DNA from 3 places in the Meiothermus sp. CFH 77666 genome. Region 2 is predicted to be linked to each of the others. Evidence: riboswitches for the same ligand, from Rfam matches in the RefSeq annotation. Region 2 holds a riboswitch; each other region holds the start of a gene.
The links. A riboswitch is a leader RNA that binds a small molecule or an ion and turns the genes downstream of it on or off. The one in region 2 is predicted to bind S-adenosylmethionine.
Positions count from the first base shown of each region.

Region 1: it holds a riboswitch for S-adenosylmethionine, as region 2 does, so the genes downstream of both, J3L12_RS01815 (aminotransferase class I/II-fold pyridoxal phosphate-dependent enzyme) here and J3L12_RS01205 (PLP-dependent transferase) in region 2, are expected to answer to the same signal.
Region 3: it holds a riboswitch for S-adenosylmethionine, as region 2 does, so the genes downstream of both, J3L12_RS13130 (hypothetical protein) here and J3L12_RS01205 (PLP-dependent transferase) in region 2, are expected to answer to the same signal.

Region 1 is NZ_JAGDFV010000002.1:55,274-62,713, reverse strand. It holds gene J3L12_RS01835 (GNAT family acetyltransferase) at 1-139, opposite strand, end outside; gene J3L12_RS01830 (hypothetical protein) at 198-599, opposite strand; gene J3L12_RS01825 (zinc-binding dehydrogenase) at 924-2,102, opposite strand; gene metF (methylenetetrahydrofolate reductase [NAD(P)H]) at 2,208-3,083, opposite strand; gene J3L12_RS01815 (aminotransferase class I/II-fold pyridoxal phosphate-dependent enzyme) at 3,073-4,341, opposite strand; SAM riboswitch class I at 4,386-4,535, opposite strand; gene J3L12_RS01810 (bifunctional oligoribonuclease/PAP phosphatase NrnA) at 4,950-5,927, opposite strand; gene aroA (3-phosphoshikimate 1-carboxyvinyltransferase) at 6,050-7,330, shown strand.
Region 2 is NZ_JAGDFV010000001.1:262,919-270,358, forward strand. It holds gene J3L12_RS01195 (hypothetical protein) at 1-49, shown strand, start outside; gene metX (homoserine O-acetyltransferase) at 391-1,530, opposite strand; gene J3L12_RS01205 (PLP-dependent transferase) at 1,559-2,851, opposite strand; SAM riboswitch class I at 2,970-3,146, opposite strand; gene J3L12_RS01210 (nucleotidyltransferase family protein) at 3,577-4,485, opposite strand; gene J3L12_RS01215 (xanthine dehydrogenase family protein subunit M) at 4,778-5,656, shown strand; gene J3L12_RS01220 ((2Fe-2S)-binding protein) at 5,675-6,163, shown strand; gene J3L12_RS01225 (aerobic carbon-monoxide dehydrogenase large subunit) at 6,223-7,440, shown strand, end outside.
Region 3 is NZ_JAGDFV010000027.1:18,457-25,896, reverse strand. It holds gene J3L12_RS13140 (SDR family oxidoreductase) at 1-214, shown strand, start outside; gene J3L12_RS13135 (DUF1653 domain-containing protein) at 269-508, opposite strand; SAM riboswitch class I at 917-1,048, shown strand; gene J3L12_RS13130 (hypothetical protein) at 1,174-1,740, shown strand; gene cysC (adenylyl-sulfate kinase) at 1,737-2,273, shown strand; gene J3L12_RS13120 (phosphoadenylyl-sulfate reductase) at 2,324-2,953, shown strand; gene sat (sulfate adenylyltransferase) at 3,036-4,196, shown strand; gene J3L12_RS13110 (sulfite exporter TauE/SafE family protein) at 4,198-4,947, shown strand; gene J3L12_RS13105 (bifunctional precorrin-2 dehydrogenase/sirohydrochlorin ferrochelatase) at 4,987-5,703, shown strand; gene cobA (uroporphyrinogen-III C-methyltransferase) at 5,823-6,632, shown strand; gene J3L12_RS13095 (NADPH-dependent assimilatory sulfite reductase hemoprotein subunit) at 6,653-7,440, shown strand, end outside.

The DNA of each region.
Region 1 (7,440 bases), on a different contig from region 2:
CCAGAAACAGGTCGGGGTCGCGCTCGAGCTTCTTTTGCAAACCCTCGAAGCTATCCGAGGGGTTGAGCTCCAGGCCAGCATCCTGCCAGAGGGCCAGCACGCTGGCGTAGTCTGCCATTCGGAACTCGCGGATGGGCATGATGCTACTAGCCTAGCGCAAAAGGCTGTCGCAGCAAAAGGGCTTTTCGCGCTTCTCGCTATTTCTGGGGAAATAGCGCCTCGGATAGCCGGGCCATCTCCGCAAGCTCCGGGTGTTCGGTCGCCTTGACCCAGAGGGCAGCGCGTAAGCTCTGGCCCTTGGTTTCAGCCTCGAGGGCCCGTTCGCTCCATTGTTGTCGCTGCTGCTCGGCCTGGCCAGCCCGCCACTCCGCGCTCTCGGCCCGCTGACGGTTGACCTCCCGCCCAAAAAAATACCCCGCCGCCGCAAAGGCAATGGCCTCCACTCCCGCAAAGAGGTAGAGGGCGCGGTTCCAGGTGGTCTCGCTCGAGGTCAGCAGGCTAAACATGTAAACCACCAGAACCGCAAACCCCATCAGCACCGCCACCCCTATCCAGATGGTCGCCCGATCCCTGCCATTGGTCGGTTTGTCTCCTGTCATAAACCCTCCCGTTTGTTGCAAAAATCACCGCGCAAGAGCGGTTTCAGTAAATAACCTGGGGGTGAGGCAGTCGGTAACATCATCGGGGAAGCGGTTTGCCATCCTCTATATCGAATTAAACCGCAAACCGCCATAACTGGCTGCCATGCGGTGAAAGCAGGAACGATGCTTCAGGGGTATCGCGCCAAGCGCCACGCACGCTGGCCTGAAGTTCGCATATCGACAATCAAAGGATTCCGAAAGGGCCCGCAACCAGCGATAAGCGCTCTGCTACTTGGCTATCAGCTATCAGCTATCAGCTATCGACCATGCACTATCAGCCCTCTAGGGCTTGAACACCACCTTGATGCCCCGCCGTGTAACCGCGGTTCTGATGGCCTCGGGCCAGGCTTCCAGGCCAAACTGATGGGTCACCATGGTTTCGATACCGTTTAGCTCGGGTAGCAGCTTCACGGTCTGGGCAAAGTCGTCCCAGCTATAGGCGTAGCTCCCAAAGAGCCCAATCTCGCGGAACCAGTAGGGCGAAAAATCGTGGAGGGCGGTAGCGGGGGCTCCCAGCAGCAAGACCCGCCCCCCCTCGAGCACCGCCCAGCTGGCCTCCTGCAAGCCTCCAGGAGAGCCGGAAGCCTCCACCACCCCCTCGAAGCCACCCCGCCAGGAGTTTGCTTTCAGAATACCCCTGTAACGCCGGGCCCCCATTGCTTGCTGGGCAGCCTGGGTAGAGGGGAAAATCTGGTTGGCGCCAAACACCCTGGCCAGCTCGGCCTGGCGGTGGTGGCGGGCTACAGCGTACAAAGGCCCCTCGAAGCCCAGCACCCTGAGCATTTTGATGGCCAGGAGCCCAATGGTTCCTGCCCCAATGACCAGAATCTGCGCTGGCCAGTCCATGCTGTCGGCAGACCCGTACAAACCCTCCGGGTTTGGCCGGAGCCCCGTCGGTAGCCTGCCCTTCCCCCAGGCTTGCCGCAACCCGTGCAAGACCACCGCCGCAGGTTCGGTCAGCACGGCGCGTTCATCGGGCACCTGTTCGTCTATGGGAAAGATGCGCTCGCGGTGGGCCACCATGCGCTGGGCCCAGCCACCCCCCAGGCTACGGCAAAAGCCAATCATGCCGGGCGCAAAATTGCCTTCGGCCACGCTAGCGCACAGGTGATCGTCGCCTCTAGTACAGGCCGGACAGTCGGGCAGGCCGCGCTCGAGGCACGAGAGCACCGGATTGACCGCCACCCGCACCCCCCCCAGCTCGGCCAGAATTTCGTGTCCCAGCACGGCTGGAAAAGAGAACATCCCCGAGAGGGTGGGCGCTTGTTTGCCGTAGAGCAGGGCCAGGTCGCTCCCACAGATGCCCGCCAGCCGCACCTTCAAGCGCTCAAAGCCCGGAGGACGTTCAGGCTCGGGCAGGATGGCCAGTTGAAGGGACAGCGCCCTGGGGGGATAGCGTTTGCCCAGCAGCTTGGCGGCCACATAACGCGGTATGGAGGGCGTGAAAAGCAAACCGCGCATGAGCACCTGGGAACCAGCACCCTGGCGGGTCAGGCTTTGGGCAGGGGCTGCTACCGTGGTTTGCATTCCCCTCCATTTTGCCCCGAAATGTGCCCTGGGAAAAGATCATCGCAAAACCGTTTGCAGATTCTGCATCACCCTCCGGGTGGCGGGCGATTTGTTGAGGGTGTAGAGGTGAATCCCCGGAACCCCCGCTTCCAGCAGTTCCTGGGCCTGGCGGGTGGTGTGTTCGACGCCAATTTCCAGCACCTCCTCGGGGGTCTGGGCTTTCTCCAATCGGGAGAGCAGCGGCCCCGGAATACTGGCCCCACACATGTCCATAAAGCGGCGAATCTGGGCCAGGTCGGTTATGGGCATCAGGCCCGGCACAATCGGCACCTCGATACCAACCCGGCGCGCGCGTTCGACAAAACCAAAGTACAGGGCATTGTTGAAAAAGAGCTGGGTCACCACGAAGTCCAGCCCGGCATCCACTTTGCGCTTCAGGTTTTGCAGGTCGGCCTCGAGGCTCACCGCCTCCGGGTGTCCTTCGGGGTAGCCTCCTCCCGCCACGGCAAAGGTAGCGCCGAACTCAGAACGAATCAGCTCAACCAGCTCGGAGGCATAGCGAAACCCCCCGGCCACCGGCTGGAATTCCCGCACACCTTTGGGTGGGTCGCCCCGCAAGGCCATGATGTTCTTCACCCCCACCTGGGCGTACTGGTGCAGCACCGAAAGCAACTCTTCGCGGGTACTGCCCACACAGGTCAGGTGGGCCATGGCCAGCAAGCCCACCTCGTTCTGGATGCGGGCCGCCCACTGAGCGGTCTTGCTTCGCTCGCTGCCCCCAGCGCCATAGGTGATGGACACAAACGCAGGTTTGAGGGGCTTCAACTCGTGCAGGGTGCGAAAGAGCGCAACCTCCCCCTGCGGCGTTTTGGGTGGAAAAAACTCAAAGGAGATGACGGGTTTGGCGCTTTGCAGCAGGGTGCTAATCTTCATGGCTTACCCATTCCACTGCTTGCAAGCCCTCGGCAAGCATTTGCTGGATGTCGTGCGGGCTTTCCAACCCCACCGATAGGCGGATCATCTCCGGCCTGACCCCCGCTGCCAGACGGGCAGGCTCGGCAATTCGGGAATGGGTGGTTGTCCAGGGGTGCACCGCCAGGGTACGGGCATCGCCCACGTTGGGGGCCTGGATGATTCGCAGATGGGCCAGAAAACGGCTGGTTCCTTCTATCCCCCCCCGAATTCCAAAGGTCAGGATGCTACCAAACCCACCCCGCAGATACTGGGCCGCCCTGGGGTAGGCAGGGTCGGAGGGGAGGCCCGGATAGCGCACCCAGGCCACCTGGGGCTGGGACTCGAGCCACCGGGCAAGGGTCAGGGCGTTTTGACAAGCCCGCTCGATGCGCAGCTCGAGGGTCTCCAAACCCTGGAACAGCAGGTAGGCATTAAACGGCGAAAGTACCATACCGCCCAGCGATAGCCCCAGTTGGCGCACCCGCTCCAGAAAACATCGCGCCCCGAACTGCTCCCAGGGAATTTTGCCCTGGGCATCGGGGTTGGTGAACTGTGGGTAGTGCTGCCAGAGCGGGGTTTCCCGCGACAGCACCGCTCCCCCCAGAATCGAGCCGTGCCCGCTGGCCCACTTGGTCAGGCTGTGCACCACCACGTGCGCCCCGTGCTCGAGCGGGCGGGCCAGGGCCCCCACCGCGCCAAAGGTGTTGTCCACCACCAGGGCTACCCGGCGCTCTTCGCAAAGCCGGGCAAGCCCCTCTAGGTCTGGAAGTTGCAGCGATGGGTTCCCCAGCACTTCCACAAACACGGCCCTGGTTTGTTCATTCAAAACCGCCTGTACCGCCTCCACCTCGGGCTCCACAAAATGCACTCGAATACCCATCAGCCCAAACACCTGGTTCAAAAGCCCCACCGTGCCCCCGAACAAACCGGGGCTGGCCACAATTTCATCGCCCGAGCGCACCAGGGCCAGCAGGGTAGCAAAGCTGGCAGCTTGCCCCGAGGCCAGACACACCGCTCCGACGGCGCTTTCCAGCGCAGCCAGACGGGCCTCGAGGGCCGCTACTGTGGGGTTCTGGATGCGGGTGTAGGTGTAGCCCTGGTTGGTGGCAAATTTATAGGCTCCATCTTCCAGATCCGTAAACCCATAGGCAGCGGTGGCATAAATCGGCACCCCCACCGGGTGGTAGGGATCATGTTCGGGAAGCCCACTCAAAACAGCTAAACTGGCAAAATCCATAAACCCTCCTTCAGTGCTACTTGAAGAAGGGCACATCATCCCTTCTTCCATCTTTCCCCTGGGGTCTTTGCTGTGCCTAGCGACCACCGGGGCGGATTTGGCACCAGGCGCGGGTATTTCTCGGTAATGGGCGAGGCCACCCGCAGGTTGCCGCAGCTTCGTCGGGCCGTTCCCTCCACTGCTCTTGATAGAAGAACCACTCGCCCCAACGGGCAAGGTTCTCTGCAATGCTATGGGCTAAAAGTAGCAGCGTCAAGGCTGCCCGGAGCGCCTTGCTCCTTGACCGTGCAGTCGCCGTTTTTTGCAGTCTGTCAGCGTTTCCACCAAGAGGTGAAGGCAAAATAGAGGCCTCTTTACCAAATCCATCTGAACCTCTTGCCTTCTCCCCTGGACGGGAGAAAGTGGCGACACCCCGTCAGCGGCATGCAGGAATGACGTCAGTGAGGTCAATGGCTAGGTCTGGGGTGTCGTCGGATGAGGGGGCTTTGGAACGATTCTCAAAGATGACGATCCGGGTTTTGATATAACTCACCAGGGCAGCACTGCCCCAGTCTCCCCGGATTGCTTTGCGGCCAACGAAAACCAATTTTGGGGTCAAGCACGCAACTTCAGATGTACCCCACCCGCTTGAGTTCTGCCTCCACAGCAGCCAGCACCTGCCGGTAGGCCTCGTCCAAGGTTACCCCGCGCAGGGTAGCCCCCGCCGCAGGCACGTGGCCGCCCCCTCCCAGCTTTACCGCCACCGCCTGGGCCGAAACGCCGCCGCGGCTGCGGATGCTGAGCTTGATACCCTCCTCGCGCTCGCGCAAGAAGACTGCAATCTGGCTGCCTTCGGCATAGCGAATCATGCCCACAAAGTCGTCGGAGTCCTCTACCGTAACCTCGGAGGGCATGTGGGCCGTGACGAGCAGGCCGTTATAGTGAAACCCCACCGTGGAGAGTACCGCCCCCAGGGCCTTAAAGTAGCTAACCGGTCGCCACTGCAAGCGGTCGGTCAGCTCGGCCAAATGCACCCCATGCCCCACCAACTCGGCAGCGGTGTGGAGTACCTCGGGGGTGGTGTTGGCAAAGCGAAAGTTGCCGGTATCGGTAATGAGGCCGGTCAGCACCGGCGTGGCGATCTCGGGGTTCCAGGTCACCCCCAGCGCGTCTATCAAATCCTTGACCATCTGGGCCGTGGCGGCCTTGGAAGGGTCTACTACCGAAAGGTAGCCGAAACGGGGATTGGTGCCGTGGTGGTCAATGTTGATGACAAACCCTTCCACCGGCGCACCGGCCACCCGGCTCGGTTCGGCGGAGTCCAGCACCACCAGGGTGGCGCCTTCCGGCACATGGGTAATGGGCTCGCTGTATTCGTCTTCCTTCACCAGAAAACGCAGGTAACGCGGTGGGTCGGCAATCCAGGTCACTTTCTTGTCTAAAGCCTTGAGGGCTCGAGCCAGCCCCAGTGAAGACCCAATGGCATCGCCATCAGGATCCACGTGCGAGACGATGATGATGGGGCCCTCGAGCTCGCGCAGCGTGTCTGCAACGGTGCGAATCTTCTCCCAATAGCGCGGCTCGGGGCCGTTGAGTGCAGCATCCATAGCACCTAAACTATAACGGCTAACCGCGCTGGGAATTTGATGTTTCTGAGTTCTTGTGGGTAAGTCGCAAATTGCGAAGCGTAAGCACAGACCCCCCACAGGCTATAATCCCGGTTGGACTTATGGAACGACTCATCTCCCCTACCGCATCCCTCAAGGGTACCCTGCGCGTTCCCGGCGATAAATCGGTCACCCACCGGGGGCTGATGCTGGGCGCCCTGGCCCAGGGCGAAAGCACCCTCTACTACCCCCTCAAGGCCGGCGACACCCTCTCCACAGCCCAGGTCATGCGGCAGTTGGGGGCCGAGATTAGCGAGCAGGGCGAGCATTTTCGCATCAAAGGGGTGGGTCTCAAGCTCCACGAGCCCGCCGACGTACTGGACTGCGGCAACGCCGGAACCCTCATCCGGCTGGTGGCCGGAATTCTTTCGGGGCAGGAAATCTTCACGGTGCTCACCGGTGACGCCTCGCTGCGGCGGCGGCCCATGGGCCGGGTAACCACTCCTCTGCGGCAGATGGGGGCCCGCATTGAGGGGCGTGAGGGCGGCAAGCTGGCGCCCCTGGCCATACGCGGCGGTGGCCTGCGGGGCATCCACTACGAGCTTCCGGTGGCCAGCGCGCAGGTCAAAAGTGCGGTCTTGCTGGCTGGTCTGTTCGCCGAAGAGGACACCGAGGTGGTGGAGCCCGCCCCCACCCGCGACCATACCGAGCGGGTCTTCCGGCACTATGGCCTGCCCATCGAACTCGAGGGCCCCCTCATCCGCACCCGCCGGGCCGAGCCGTTCGCCGCCAAAGACCTGACCGTTCCGGGCGATTTCAGCAGCGCGGCCTTTTTCCTGGTGGCGGCCCTGATTACCCCCGACTCCGACCTCACCCTGGAGGGGGTGGGTCTCAACCCCACCCGCACCGGCCTGCTCACGGTGCTCAAGGAGATGGGCGCCGACCTGAGCTGGCAGGTCAGCGAAGGGCAGGACGGCGAACCGGTGGGCCGGATTCGAGCCCGTTCGTCCGCGCTCAAAGGGGTATCGGTAGACCCCAGGCTGATTCCGCTGATGGTGGACGAGGTGCCCATCCTGGCCGCCGCGGCAGCCTGGGCCGAGGGCGAGACCTTTATTCCCAACCTGGAGGAACTCCGCGTCAAGGAATCGGATCGCGTAGCGGCCATCGCTAAAAACCTGCAAAACCTGGGCGTGCCCGTCGAGGTGGGGCACGACTGGCTCAAAATTCGGGGCGGTAGCGTGCAGAGCGGCGGCATGGTGGAGCCTTTCCACGACCACCGCATCGCCATGGCCTTTGCGGTCTGCGGCCTGCCCACAGGGGTGGTGGTGAAGGAGGCCGAGTGGGCCAGCATCAGCTTTCCAAGCTTCTGGGAAGACCTGGAGCGGCTAGCGGGTAAGGTTTAGTGCAGTAGCCCCAGGAGTCTGAGCAAATGTCGAAATGTACGAGCAAACTCGAGATGTCACACCGATATGCGCTGAGGCAATCACAGGCTCGTATGTGCCGTGACCTCCCG
Region 2 (7,440 bases):
AAAAGCAATCTTTGATCAGAGGGTACAAGAAAAAGATTTAGACCCTTGATTACAAAGTCGTATAAATACCCGTACAAAGTGTCCATTGCAGCACGAACTATGCAGTACGCTCTTGCAAAAGCCGTAGCAGAAACCTTTTCGTTCCTCCCCTACCGTGTGGGAGAGGTTAGGTGGGGTTGCTGAGCAGCGACTTTGCGTAACCTGGTGGTTGGGGGCCTCACCCAATACCCTCCCCCACCCTCCCTACGTGGTAGGGAGGGGGCTCTATGTCAATCCCTCCCGGAAACCCGGAGGTGTACGGACATCTCTACGACGCTGTACTTACTCGCGCACCTCACCAGTATTCATGGCTTGCAAGGCTATACTCACATTGCACAACCCATCGTACGATCACAGGAAATCGCCCAGAATGCGCTCAACCTGGTCGGTCTCGATTAAGAATGCGTCGTGGCCGTGGGGGCTATGAATTTCGCGGTAGATGCCGCCACTCAGGGCGGCCATCTCCCGAACCTCCTGGGCGGTGTATAGGACGTCGGAATTAATGCCCACAAACAAGCTGGGAATCTTCCTGAGCTGGGCCAGAGCTGCCGCAATGCCCCCCCGCCCCCGGCCCACGTCGTGGGTGTCCATCACCTCGGAGAGCACCAGGTAAGCATTTGCATCAAACCGCTTGGCGAACTTCTCCCCCTGGTACAGCACGTAGCTTTCGCCGCGCTCAGGGTGATGCTGCCAGCGCAGCCGGAAGGATTCGGGCGAGCGGAAGGAAAGCATGGCAATGGCCCGGCCAAGCTGCAAGCCCAGGGGCTGCTCGGCGTAGTACCCCCCCTGGTAGCCGGGGTCGGATAGCACCGCCTCCCTCGAGAGCCGGTTGAAGGCGCGGGCCCAGGGGCTGTGTACCGCTGGAGCTGCCAGCACCACCAGCTTATGCACACGCTGCGGATAGAGCAGGGCAAACTCGAGGGCCACCATGCCCCCTAAGCTGCCCCCCAAAAGGGTCACTTTCTCGATGCCCAAAAAATCCAGCAGCCGGGCCTGCGCGCGGGCCAGGTCGCGCACGGTCAGTTTGGGGAAGTCGGGGCCATAGGGCTGCCCGGTCTCCGGGTTGAGGGAAAGGGGGCCGGTAGAGCCGTAACAACTGCCGATGTGGTTGGCGCAGATGACGAAATACTTTTCGGTATCGAGCATCCGGCCCGGCCCGGCCAGCTCGTCCCACCAGCCATCGGGCCCAAAAGCCTGGTCAAGCCTGGGCAGGCTGCTGAGGGTTTCCTGGGTGTAGGTGCCGGCCAGGTGTGCTGAGCCGGTCCAGGCGTGGAACACCAGCACGGCATTGCTGCGGTCGAAGTTGAGCTGGCCGTAGGTTTCATATCGCAAGCGCAGCTCGGGCAGGATACCCCCATACTCGAGGCGGAACCCACCCGCAACCAGGGCCTGGGCCGGCACCGGAGGGGGCACCCGCCCCCGGCTTTTGGGGGGCTTGATCAACAGGGCCTCGTGGTCGCCCCAGGCTTCTTGAATCAGGAGGTCGGTCATGTATGGCTCCAGCGAGCTTGACTTTGGTTCAGACACCCACCCTGGCAGTCAGGGCTTGCTTGAGGTCGGCCTTGAGGTCGTCCAGGGCTTCCAAGCCCACACTGAGCCGCACCAGCTCGGGGTTCACGCCTGCACGGGCCTGCTCTTCGGGGGAGAGTTGGGAGTGCGTGGTGGAGGCCGGGTGGATGGCCAGGGTGCGGGTATCGCCTACGTTGGCCAGGTGCGATACCAGCTCGAGTCGGTTGATGAAGTTTTTAGCGGCCTCGTAACCCGCCTTAAGCCCAAAGGTAAGCACCGAGCCCGGCCTGCCCTTGAAGTACTTCTGGGCTTTGGCGTAGCTGGGGTGATCGTCGAGGCCAGGGTAGTTGACCCAGGCCACCTCGTCCTGCTCGCGCAGCCAGTGGGCCAGGGCCAGGGTGTTTTCCACGTGGCGCTCTGAGCGTAGCGAGAGGGTCTCGAGGCCCAGCAGCAACAGGAAGGCTTCAAATGGCCCCAGGCACTGCCCCTGGTCGCGCAGGCCGTCTATGCGGGCCTTGATAATGAAGGCCAGGTTGCCCAGAGCCTTGTGCAGCTCGAGGCCGTGGTAACCCGGTTGCGGCTCGGTAACCAGCGGGTAGCGCCCGTTACCCCAGTCAAAATTGCCTCCGTCCACAATCAGGCCCGCAATGGCCGCGCCATGTCCCCCGATCCATTTGGTGCCGGAATGGGTCACCACGTTGGCCCCCCACTCAATCGGGCGGAAGAGGTAGCCACCGTGCCCAAAGGTGTTATCCACAAAGAGGGCAATGCCTCGTTCCTGGGCGGCCTGGGCAATCAGCTCAAAGTCGGGGATGTTGAGGGCCGGGTTGCCCAGCGACTCCAGGTACCAGAAGCGGGTTCTGTCGTCCGAAAGACGGATAAAGTCCTCCACGCTCTCGGCGCTATCGGTAAAACGGCTCTCGATCCCCAGGCGGGGCAGCGTGACCTTGAACTGATTGATGCTGCCGCCATACAGGTTAGGGGTGGACACAAAGTTGTCGCCGGCCTGGGCAATGTTGGTAATGGCTAAAAACTGCGCCGCATGGCCCGAGCTGGTAGCCAGGGCGGCCACGCCCCCCTCCAGGGCAGCAATGCGCTTTTCCAGCACATCGGTGGTGGGGTTCATGATGCGGGTGTAGATGTTGCCGAACTCCTGCAGGGCAAAAAGCCGAGCCGCATGGTCGGCATCCTTGAACTGGTACGAGGTAGTGGCATAGATGGGCACCTGGCGGGCGCCGGTGGTGGGGTCGGGGCTGTAGCCTGCGTGCAGTTGAAGGGTTTCGAAGCGGTGTTTTTGCGACATACTGCTCTCCTACCGCGTGAATTTGGGGCGCTTTCGGTAGGAGTTTTGCCTGAAAGCAAAACCCCCTACCAGGCGTTCTTTTATGGCTGGAAGGGGGTCACGATCCGTGCATTCCCTTCTCTTATCTTTCTCGACTGCCAAACTATGCCAAGTTTCGAACGTTGTGTGCCTACAACATTCAGCAGTCGAGCCGGAATTAGCACCGTACAAAAAGGCCCTTGGTGATGAGCAAAGGCTTTTTTGTGGGTTGCTGCGACTTCGCAGGGCCGAATCCCTCCGCCGCTCTGGATAAAAGAACTTTTTGGTTGTGGCCGCGCCCCGGCGCGGATATCAGTGAGTGTAGAGAGATGGGGGAATTCTGTCAACCCGTAGTGCTAAGCAGGGTGTGTCCATGATTCAACCAAAGTCAAAACCAACCCGCAACGTAGCCTCACTTGATGTGATTTGCTTAGCGAATGCCGAATCTCGCAGCGCACAACGAGCAGCGTAAGTGGGGTATTGTGTACGACCTCGAGGCTTGGGTTGAAATGATTTGACGAAGCTCCTACGGCACAAACGGTTTTTCTGCTAGAGCATGACTACTTATTGATGACAGCCCCCAAGGGGGTTGAGGGATTTGCGGTTTGGGTCGATTTTGGGATACGCCCTGTTCAACAGACGGCCACTGTTGTGGTCAGGCGAAGGTTTTCTTGGAGCCGGATGGCTCAAAATATGTGAAGAGCACTCTAATCGGCCTGACCGCTTGCTGCCAGGGCCGCCAGGCTGGCTCTGCGGATCAATCCAAGGTAAGCAGCCGGGGCACGGGCCGGGCCCACGATAACCCCCTGTACGCCCCGGTAACTTCGGGGTAGCTGGAGCCAGCGGGTTTCACTCTTCGCGGCCAGCAACAGCAGCCCAGGCGCCAGCCAGGGCACTGTTTCTGAAGCCAGAGCCGCATCCACCCGTGATTGTATTGCCGAGGCCGGGACATCCTCATGGGGGATGGGCACAAATGATTCGTTAGCCCAGCTCAGTTTATGGGCCAGGTCGTGGAAGGTCTGCCAGTCGTCAATATCAATAAACCAGGGCCCAGCACCCCATTCAACCCGTTCAATCTTTTCTTGATGGGCCTTCAAGACCGCCCGGGCACCTAGATCGCCGCGAAGCTTTAGAACATCTGGAAAAAGCATCCTGGACAAAAAAACGGGCGGGCGTATCTGGCCCTGTTCACTGGCCGCCACCGCGAGCGCTCGAGGGTCGCGGTGCTGGATAGCCTGCTTGAGCTGTGCGAGTTTTTCCGGTGTTAGGGCGGGCATGTCGGCCAGAAACACCAGAACCCCCTGGGCCTCGGCGAGTACCCGCATACCCGCTTTCAGAGAGGTGCTCTGGCCGAATCGGTAATGGCGGTTCAGGACGGTGAGAACCCTGCAGCCCAGTTCGGGCGGCTGCCCTTCCAACCAGCGCTCCACTGCATACCGTGCAACCCTGGCCTCGCGACCCAAAACCACTGCAACTCGGCCATCGGCTACACGCGCAGCATGCTCCAGTACCCGAGTCAACAGGATATGGCCCTCCCCGGCGGGCAGCAGGAACTTGGGAACCCCAAACCTCGAGGCCCTGCCGGCAGAGAGCACGATCGCGTCAATCGGTGGCATATGCGGGGTATTCGCCGAGAAAGCAGGTCGGGGTAGGTTAGGTAGTCTGGCTAAAAAAGCTGAGCCTTCCGAAAAACTTTCAGGCGATCCACAAATCAAAATAACACTGCCAGGACTCTGCACCCTTCGGAGGTTAACCTTTCAGAATCCGCAAGACCCCTCCCACAAGACTACCCTTTGCTTAGACGAAGCCGGAGGTCTGGTGCAAACTGTAATCTCCAGCATGCTCAAGCGGGCTACAAGGTTTTAGATTAGCGGTGCTTGTCAAAAGCAAAAAGGGAGGTTGGACTGCATGATACCTGCGGCCTTTGAGTACAAACGCCCTATGTCCCTCGAGGAGGCCATTAGCCACCTGGCTGAACATGGCTACGATGCCAGGGTGCTGGCCGGGGGGCAAAGCCTGATCCCGGCCATGCGCTACCGCCTGGCCCAACCCTCCGTGCTGGTGGATATCAACAAACTCCCCAACCTGGGATATCTCAGTGAAGAAAACGGGATGCTTCGCATGGGTGCACTCGTACGTGACACCGATGTAGAGTTCAACAAACACATCCAGAGCAGGTATCATCTGATTAGCGATGTTTCGAGGGTGGTGGCCGACCCCATCGTGCGCTTCCGGGGTACGGTAGTAGGTTCGCTCTGCCACAACGACCCCTCCGGCGACTGGGCCGCTGCCGCGATTGCAGCACGAGCCCAGATGGTTATCCAGGGCAAAAATGGGTCTCGAGTTGAAGCCATTGATCAATTTTTAGTGGACAGCTTCGCTACCTCCATTGGCGAAGGGGAAATGGCGATTGAAGCACGCTTTCCAACTCCTAACGCCCTCACTTCGGGCGCCTACGAAAAAATTGAACGCAAGGTCGGTGATTACGCCACCGCTGCTGCCGCCGTGCAGATCGAGCTCAACCCCGATGGAACCATCAAAGAGGCCGGCATCGGCATCACGGCGGTAGCGCATATGGCGCTGAGGGTGGTGGAGGGCGAAAAGCTGTTGCGGGGTCAGAAGCCCACGCTCGAGCTGATCCGGGCCGCCGCCGAGGAGGCCCGCAAAATCGCCAACCCCAACCCCGACGCACGGGGGTCTGCGGAGTACAAGAAAGACATGGCCCGGGTACTGGTGGGCCGGGGTCTGATCAAGGCCCTGCGGCGCTTGAATGTGGTAGTGGCCTGACGACGCTAGGGAGAAAGCATGGAAATCACCCTGAAAATCAATGGTGTTGAAAAGAAGCTAAACGTAGAACCCCGCACCCTGCTGGCCCACGCCATTCGCGATGCAGGGCTCACCGGCACCCACATCGGCTGCGATAGCTCGTCGTGTGGGGTGTGTACGGTGGTGCTCGACGGCAAAACCGCCGTGAAGAGCTGCACCATGTTTGCAGTGATGGCCGAGGGGCACGAAATCACCACCATCGAAGGCATGGCCCAGGGCGGAAAGCTACACCCCCTGCAGCAAGCCTTTTACGATCAACACGGCTTGCAGTGCGGCTACTGCACCCCCGGCATGATTATGGCGGCACATGTACTACTGCAGCACAACCCCAACCCCACGGAAGAGGAGATTCGCTTTGGGCTCTCGGGCAACCTCTGCCGTTGTACGGGCTATCAGAACATCGTCAAGGCGGTGCAACAGGCTGCCCAGATGTTGCAGCAACCCGCAGGCGCCGCCGCAGACGATTAATCGTCACAGGGCAAATAGCTATCGGCCATCTGCTATCAGCACGACTGAAAGGAGCACCAATGGCAGTGGAAACTCCAAACCTCGAGCCCAAGGGTATCCAGGGGATTGGCAAGGCCATCAAACGCAAGGAAGACCCACGCTTCATCGTGGGCAAGGGCAACTACCTCGACGACATTAACCTACCCGGCATGTTGTACATGGCCCTGGTGCATAGCCCCTACGCCCACGCCAGGATTCTGAACATAGACGCCTCCGAAGCCCTCAAAATCCCCGGGGTCAAGGCGGTTATCACCGCAAAAGACCTCGCAGCCGCCGGTCTTTCCTGGATTCCCACCCTGGCCGGCGACAAACAGATGGTGCTGGCCGATGGCAAGGTGCTCTACCAGTACCAGGAGGTCGCGGCAGTTTATGCCGAGACCCGCCAGGCCGCCGCCGACGGCGCCGCTGCCGTGCAGGTAGAATACGAGCCTTTGCCGGTGGTGGTAGACCCCTATAAGGCCACCGCCCCCGATGCCCCGGTCTTGCGCGAGGACATCAAGGGCAACATGACGGGTGCGCATGGCCCCCGCCGTCACGATAACCACATCTGGACCTGGAATGTGGGCTCCAAAGACGAGACCGAAAAAGCCCTGGCGGCCTCTGAGGTCCGCATCAAGCAGCACATGGTCTACCCCCGTAGCCACCCGGCTCCCTTGGAGCCTTGCGGCTGCATCGGCGATATGAACAAGGCCACCGGACGGCTCACGGTCTACATGACCACCCAGGCCCCCCACGCCATCCGCACGGTGCTCTCGCTGGTGACCAAAATCCCCGAGAACAACATCCGGGTCATCTCGCCCGATATTGGGGGTGGGTTCGGCAACAAGGTGCCGGTTTATCCGGGCTACGTGTGCGCCATCGTGGGTAGCATCGTGCTGGGAGCGCCGGTGAAGTGGGTCGAGACCCGCACCGAGAACCTCACCACCACCGGCTTCGCCCGCGACTTCCACATGGACATCGAGATCGGGGCCACCAAAGACGGAAAGGTGACGGCCATGAAGGTCTATACCCTGGCCGACCACGGAGCCTTCGATGCCGCCGCCGACCCCAGCAAGTACCCGGCAGGGCTGTTCTCCATCTGCACCGGCTCCTACGACTTCCAGAAAGCCTACGCCGAGGTGGAGGCGGTTTACACCAACAAAGCCCCCGGTGGGGTGGCCTACCGCTGCTCGTTCCGCGTGACCGAGGCCAGCTACCTGATCGAGCGCAGCATGGATGTGCTGGCGCACGAACTCAAA
Region 3 (7,440 bases), on a different contig from region 2:
GCGGGTCGAAGAGGTATTTGCTTTCCGTGCCCAGAACCAGGGCATCAGCCTGGAAGCAGCCTATGCCCAGCAGACCACACAAATTCCGGCAGGCCGCATGGCCTCGCCGCAGGAGATAGCCGATGTGGCGGCTTTTTTGTTATCGGCCAGGGCCAGCTATCTGACCGGTCAGGCCATCATGGTAGAGGGCGGGGCCATTCGCGGGCTGTTGTGATGGAACAGGCTTCTTGTACAAGTTGCGGGTGTTTGTAGCAAGACAGGAAGCACTTCATTGTTGTTTGGGGCTCGAGTTTTCCCCCAGGTAGCGAAATCGCGGTACGGGTTTGCCGTCTACTTCCACATCTTCTAAAAACATGGCCAGGGGACGTATCCACAGGGTTTCGGGCTCGACGCCATAACGGGTTTCGTAGACCACATACCACTCCTCGGTTTCGGAATGCCGGGCCAGGCCGTGCACCCAGTAGTGCTTGCCCTTGTAGTGCTGGTACAGGCCTGGTTTGAGCTGCATCGTTACCTCATCGTACTTGTAATGCTTCACCAAAGCGAGACCACCTAGTGGTCTGGCAACAAAGATTTCGATACACGCGAATGTCCCCTCGATGTGACGTACAAAGTAAACTTTGGCAATGACCGGGCTTCAAAACAATCTGTAAAACAAGTTACCAGAGCACCGGTCTTTTGCGATCCAGGCTCAATACAAGTGGCGGCAACGCTTCCTGGAAGGTGGTAAAGCCGCCTTGAATGGACGCAGGGCCGAGACCCAGGGTGCCTTGGAGCAAGAGTACCGCCAGCTCAGCCCTGACTGAAGCAGTTAGGTAGATGAACACCGTCGCCAATAGTTTACAAGTTTTATCAATTATGCTAGCCTACCTTCCATCCCGGCTTTAAGTCGGGATGGGTGCGGCAGCACCCTCGGGTCTTATCCAGAGCAGCGGAGGGAACGGCCCTGCGAAGCTGCGGCAACCCGTAGGGGCTTTCAGCCAGCAATCTGAAGCGTTTCTGCGTAGGTGCCAATTCCGGCCCGGACACCGTCCGGGGAAGATAAGGAGGTTTTTGTGCTGGAAGCTATGTCCAAGTCTCAGATCATGCGTGTGCTTTCGTGTTCCGGGCGCTGTTGTCCTAGCCTCGTCGCTGGCCGTCGGCACTTGGAATCGTCTGCTATGGGAGCACACCATGAACTTGTTGAACCACGAACCCGTTCATAACTTGGGAAAACACCCTTCATCCCTCGAGGCTTTTTCAGCCGCGCAGCGCATCCATGGCGAGGTGCGGCGCTCCGGCATGAGCTACCGCGTGCAGCTTGCTTGGGATGGCAAGCGGCTCGTGGGGCGGCTGGGTGGGGCGATCTTCGGCGAGAACGTGTACCTCGAGGCCCATCAGGGCCAGCTTCTGGGCTCGGTGGCCAGCAGCGGGCGGGCCTTTGCCCTGCATGCTCAGCACGGGGGGAAGCGCCTCCAGCTTCGCCTGGTGGGGGCCGAGCACGGCTCGAGCGCGCAGTTGGAGTTTTCAGAGGATTCAGCCTCGGGCTGGGCCTACCTCGAGGGCGTGGCGCAGCCGGTGGAGGTGAAGTTCGGCCCCACCCGGCTCGACGCCCGCACCGGCTCTGAACAGGAAGTGACGCTGCACCACCCCGGCTTCGCGGCCTGGGTGCTGGCGGCTGTGGCGCTGGTAGCGGACGTGGCGGCCCGCAATGCCTGGCGGGTGCTGCTGGACAGCTACGCGGGTTGGGCCGAAGCATGAGCGGGGTGGTGGTCTGGTTTACCGGGCTTTCCGGCGCAGGCAAGACCACGCTGGCAAAAGCCCTCGAGGTTCACCTCTACGAAGCGGGCCAGAAGGTCGAGCACCTCGATGGCGACGTGGTGCGCGAGCACCTGTCGAAGGGGCTTGGCTTCAGCCGAGAGGACCGCGACACCAACATAAGGCGCATCGGCTTCGTGGCCAACCTGCTAGCCAAGCACGGCGTGATCGTGCTGGTGAGCGCGATCAGCCCCTACCGGGCTACCCGCGAGGAGGTGCTTTCCCAGGCTCCGAGGAAGCTCGAGGTTTTCGTGGACGCGCCGCTGGAGGTGCTGGTTCAGCGCGACGTGAAGGGGCTTTATGCCAGGGCGCTCAGGGGAGAGATCGCCAATTTCACCGGGGTTTCCGATCCCTATGAACCGCCCTTGAACCCCGATCTGCACCTGCGGACTGATCAGCTAAGCCTCCAGGAGAGCCTCGACCGCTTGCTGGGCGCGCTCGAGCGCCTGGGTGTGGAAGTGCGGGTGCGGGCGTGAAGGCATCGAAGGCTTCAACCCCCGATACCTGGGACGCGGGGACCGATCCCATGCTCGTCATTCGATGGGCACTGGAGAATTACCCCGATCTGCTCATGCCCAGCGGGTTCAACCTCAATGGCGTCGTGCTCATCGACCTGGCCGCCAAAGCGGGATACACGGGCGAGGTGGTGTTCGTGGACACCGGTTACCACTTCCCCCAGACGCTGCAAACCCGCGATCGCCTCAAGGAGCGCTACCCACAGCTGCGCTTCGTCACCCTCAGTGCCGGCCTGGAAGAGGAACCCTGGGGGGAAGAGCGCTACCGCAGCGACCCGGATGGTTGTTGCGCGGTGCGCAAGGTCGCTCCCTTGCGGGACTACCTGGCCCTCAAGCGGCCCAGCGCCCTGCTCAATGCCAGGAGCCGCGATCAGGCCTCGACCCGGGCCTTCCTCGGTTTCCTCGAGGAGGGTGAACGCCTGCGCATCAACCCGCTGGCCTACTGGACGCGGGAGCAGCTAGAGGCCTATGCTCGCGAGCACGACTTGCCGGTCAACCCCCTGTACGCCTCGGGCTTCCTGAGCATCGGCTGCTGGCCCTGCACGCGAGCGGTGCGCCCTGGTGAGGACGCGCGGGCGGGCCGCTGGGAGGGCAAGGGCAAGACCGAGTGCGGGCTGTGGATGGGGGAGAAGGCCCTTTAAGCGCAAAGCCAGAGGAAGTAAGGCTCGACGATATGGAAAAGTTGACAAACCTTGTCCACAAAAACCGACCGGAGGTTCGGCCATGAGCCAGTGGAGCCAGGGGCGCATCGCCCCGCACGGCGGAACGCTAGTCAACCGCTTGTTGCAGGCCGATCCTCGCGAATACGCCCATTTCCCCGCCCTCGAGCTCTCCGAGCGCAGCTACGCCGACCTCGAGCTCATCGCCACCGGTGTGTACTCGCCGCTGGAGGGTTTTTTGGGCGAGGCCGACTACAAGAGCGTGGTCGAGCACATGCGCCTCGCCAGCGGCCTGCCCTGGAGCATCCCCATCACCCTAAGCGTGGCGGAGGCCGAGGCCCCGCGTTACCGCAGCACGGTGCGCCTGACCCGAAAGGGTGAGACGGTGGGGCTCTTGGAGGTCGCGGAGCAGTACCGGCCCGACAAGCAAAAGGAAGCCCTCGAGGTCTACCGCACCACCGACCCCGCCCACCCCGGGGTGGCCGCCATCCTGAGCCAGGGCGAGGTCAACCTGGCCGGGCGGGTGAGCCTATTCCGGCTGGATCGGGGGGAGTTTCCCGAGCACCACTACACCCCCCTCGAGACCCGCCGCATCTTCCAGGAGCGTGGCTGGAAGACGGTGGTGGCCTTTCAGACCCGCAACCCCATCCACCGCGCCCACGAGTACCTGCACAAGGTGGCCCTCGAGCACATCGACGGCCTCTTCCTGAACCCCCTGGTGGGTGCTACCAAGGCCGACGACGTGCCTGCGCAGGTGCGGATGGAGGCCTACCGGGTGCTGCTCGCGCGCTACTACCCGAAGGAGCGGGTGCTCCTGGGGGTCTACCCGGCGGCCATGCGCTACGCCGGGCCGCGCGAGGCCATCCTGCACGCCATCAGCCGCAAGAACTACGGCTGCACCCACTTCATCGTCGGGCGCGACCACGCCGGGGTGGGCAGCTACTACGGAACTTACGACGCGCAGGAGATCTTCGGGGCCTTTGCTCCCGGGGAAATCGGCATCCACATCCTCAAGTTCGAGCACACCTTCTACTGCAAGACCTGCGGCTCCATCGTCTCCGCGCGCACCTGCCCGCACGACGGGGCTCATCACCTCATCCTCTCGGGAACCCGCGTGCGCGAACTCTTGCGCTCGGGGGCCTCGCTGCCGCCGGAGTTCACCCGCCCCGAGGTGGCCGAGGTGTTGCGCGCGGCGTACCGGGATGAAGCCGTGAGGAGTGCTTAAGATGCTCGAGATTCTCGCAGGTTTCATGATCGCCCTGAGCATCGGCCTCTCGGGGGTGGGGGGCGGAACCATCACCGCTCCCGTGCTGATCCTCTTTCTGGGCGTACCCGCCGAAGTCGCGGTGGGCACGGCGCTGCTGTTCTCGGTTTTCGCCAAGATCCCCGCAGGGCTGGTTTACTTCGCGCGGAAGCAGGTCAATCTGCGGGCGCTGGCCTGGATGCTGGCCGGGGGAGTGCCTGCCGTGGCGGCGGGGAGCCTCCTGTTGGGCTCGCTCAAGAGCCACAAGGATGCCGTTCTGGTGGTCATCGGGCTGACCATCATTACCGTGGCCCTGATCAACCTCACGCTTACGCTCAGGAAGATCCGCCCGCGAAGCCTCCACCCCGCCTGGATCGTCCTGGTCGCGGCGTTTATCGGCCTCGAGGTGGGCTTTTCCTCGGCGGGCGCGGGTGCTTTGGGAACCCTGCTGCTCATGAGCGGAACCCGCTTGTTGCCTAAGGAAGTGGTGGGAACCGACATCTGGTTCGGCCTGATCCTCTCGGCCATCGGCGGCGGGCTTCACGCCGCGCTGGGCCAGGCCGACTTTCCCCTGCTGCTCAAAATAGCCGCGGGCGGACTGCTGGGATCGCTGGCCGGAGTCTGGCTGGCCCAGCGGATCGCCCAGCGCCCCTTCCGGCTGGGGCTTTTGCTCTGGCTGATGTTTATCGGCTCGCATCTGGTGCTTCGGAGCGTGCCGAGTCTGGCTCGGTGAACCATGGCTCTACCTCATGCTCATGCTTATTATCCCGTGATGCTGGACCTAACCGGCAGGGAGGTGCTGTTCGTGGGAGGGGGCTGGGAGACGGAGGCCAAGGTGCGGGGTCTGCTGGAGGTGGGGGCCAAGGTGACCCTGCTCTCCCCCCATGCGCACCCCGGCCTCGAGCCCCTCCTCCACGAAGGCCGTCTCCGCTGGCTGCGGCGGGGGTATCAGCGGGGAGACCTGGCGGGTTTCTCGCTGTGCTTCGCCCATCCCCGCGAGCGTTCCCTCCACGCGCTCATCGCCCAGGAAGCCCGCGAGCGGGGGGTGTGGCTCAACGCGGTCGATGACCCCGCGCACTGCGACTTCATCCTGCCGGCGGTGCACCGGCAGGGCGAGTTGGTGATCGCGGTCTCCACCAGCGGAGCCGCCCCCGCTTTAGGGGTGAGGATCAAGCAGGGCTTGGCCCAGGCGTACGGTCCGGAGTACGCCCTCTACCTCCAACTGCTGCGCTCGCTTCGACCGCTGGTGCTGCAAAGCTATCCCCACGACTTCGAGGCCCGGAAGGCCGCCTGGTATCGCATGATCGACAGCCCCGCGCTGGAACGGCTGGCCCTGGGGGAAGTGGAAGAGGCGCGGGAGATCCTGCTGGCGGCTTTGTACCACCAGCACAACGCATCGGCATCAACATCAGCACCAGCATTGGCATCGGCATCGGCGTTGGCCTCGGAGACCCCCGAGTTGGCCTTAGCGTTGGAGGTGCCCTCGTGAGCCTGAACCGTGTGAGCTTCCTGGGCTTCCTGAGCCGCCTGAACCACGTCAGGGACGTCAAGCACGTCAACTACGTGAAGCCCAACCCCAACCCCAACCCCAGGGATGAGGGGAATTGGGTGAAGGACCGCGGTGCGGGGAAGGACAGCGGTAGGGGTGGGGGTAGAGGTAGAGGCAAGGTCTACCTGGTGGGGGCAGGACCGGGCGACCCCGAGTTGCTGACGCTCAAGGCCCTGCGGGTGTTGCAAGAAGCCGAGGTGGTGCTCTACGACCGCCTGGTCAGCCCCGCGGTATTGGAACGGGTCAACCCTCTGGCCCAGCTCCTCTACGTGGGCAAGGAAGCGGGCGAGCAGGATTCAGTGCAGCAGGCCATCTTCCAGCAACTGCTCCACCACGCCCGCTCCGGGCGCAAGGTGGTGCGGCTCAAAGGGGGGGACCCCATGGTCTATGGCCGGGGGGGGGAGGAGTGGGCGTTTTTGGCCGCCGAGGGCCTCGAGGTGGAGCTGGTGCCCGGCCTCAGTTCCGCCCTGGCCGTGCCCGGCTTGGCCGGCATCCCCCTGACGTTGCGGGGGGTGGCGGGGGGCTTCGCGGTGCTGACGGGTCAGGCTCAGGGGGGAGGGCTGCCCGACTTCACCCCCTACGCTCAGGTGGACACCCTGGTGGTGCTGATGGGGGTCAAGCAGCGCGTGCGCATCGCTGGGGAGTTGCTGCGGCTCGGACGCCGGGCCGATGAGCCGGTGGCCTTCATCGAAAAGGGCTCCACCCCCCAGGAGCGGGTGGTGATCGCCACGCTGGGGCAGGTGGCCCAAGGAGAGGTCGAGGTTCGATCCCCCGCCGTGTGGGTCATCGGGCAGGTCGTGCGCCTGAGGGAGCAGTTGAGGGCAATTGAACAGACCGCTGAACGGGTCGTTTCTGGAGCCTTGGGCTAGGCAGAAAAACGCACAAAGGAATCGCCATGTCAGAAGCAAAGCTGTCCAAAGTTGAGTACGTGAAAATCGCCAGCAACCGCCTGCGCGGGCCGGTAGACGCCGAACTGCACAACGGCACTGATCACTTCAGCGAAGAGGGCTACCAGATCCTCAAGTTTCACGGCATCTACCAGCAGGACGACCGCGACGTGCGTAAGGCCCGCAAGGCCCAGGGCTTGGGACCGGACTACTCCTTCATGATCCGGGTGGCGATTCCCGGCGGGGTGCTCACCCCCGAGCAATACCTTGCCCTCGACCGGCTGGCCGACGAGCTAGGCAACGCGACGCTGCGCATCACCACCCGCCAGGCTATCCAGTACCACGGGGTTCGCAAGGGCGGCCTCAAACCCCTGATGCAGGTGTTGAACCGCAACCTCCTGACCACGCTCTCGGCCTGCGGGGACGTGGTACGCAACATCGTGGCTTGCCCGGCGCCTTTTGCCGACCGCCAGCGCTCCGAGTTGATGCGCTACGCCAAAGAGCTCTCCGACCGGCTCAAGCCCAGGACCCGCGCCTACTACGAGATCTGGCTGGACGGGGAGCGAGCGGCGAGCCTGGAGGAAAGCGAGCCGCTGTACGGTGATACCTACCTGCCGCGCAAGTTCAAGATTGGCTTCGCCTTCCCCGGCGACAACTGCGTGGACGTCTATACCCAAGACATCGGGATCGTCCCGGTGGTGGGGGAGAGGGGGCTCGAGGGCTTCACCCTGCTGGTGGGCGGCGGGTTGGGCCAGAGCCACGGGGCTAAGGACACCCATCCGGTGCTGGC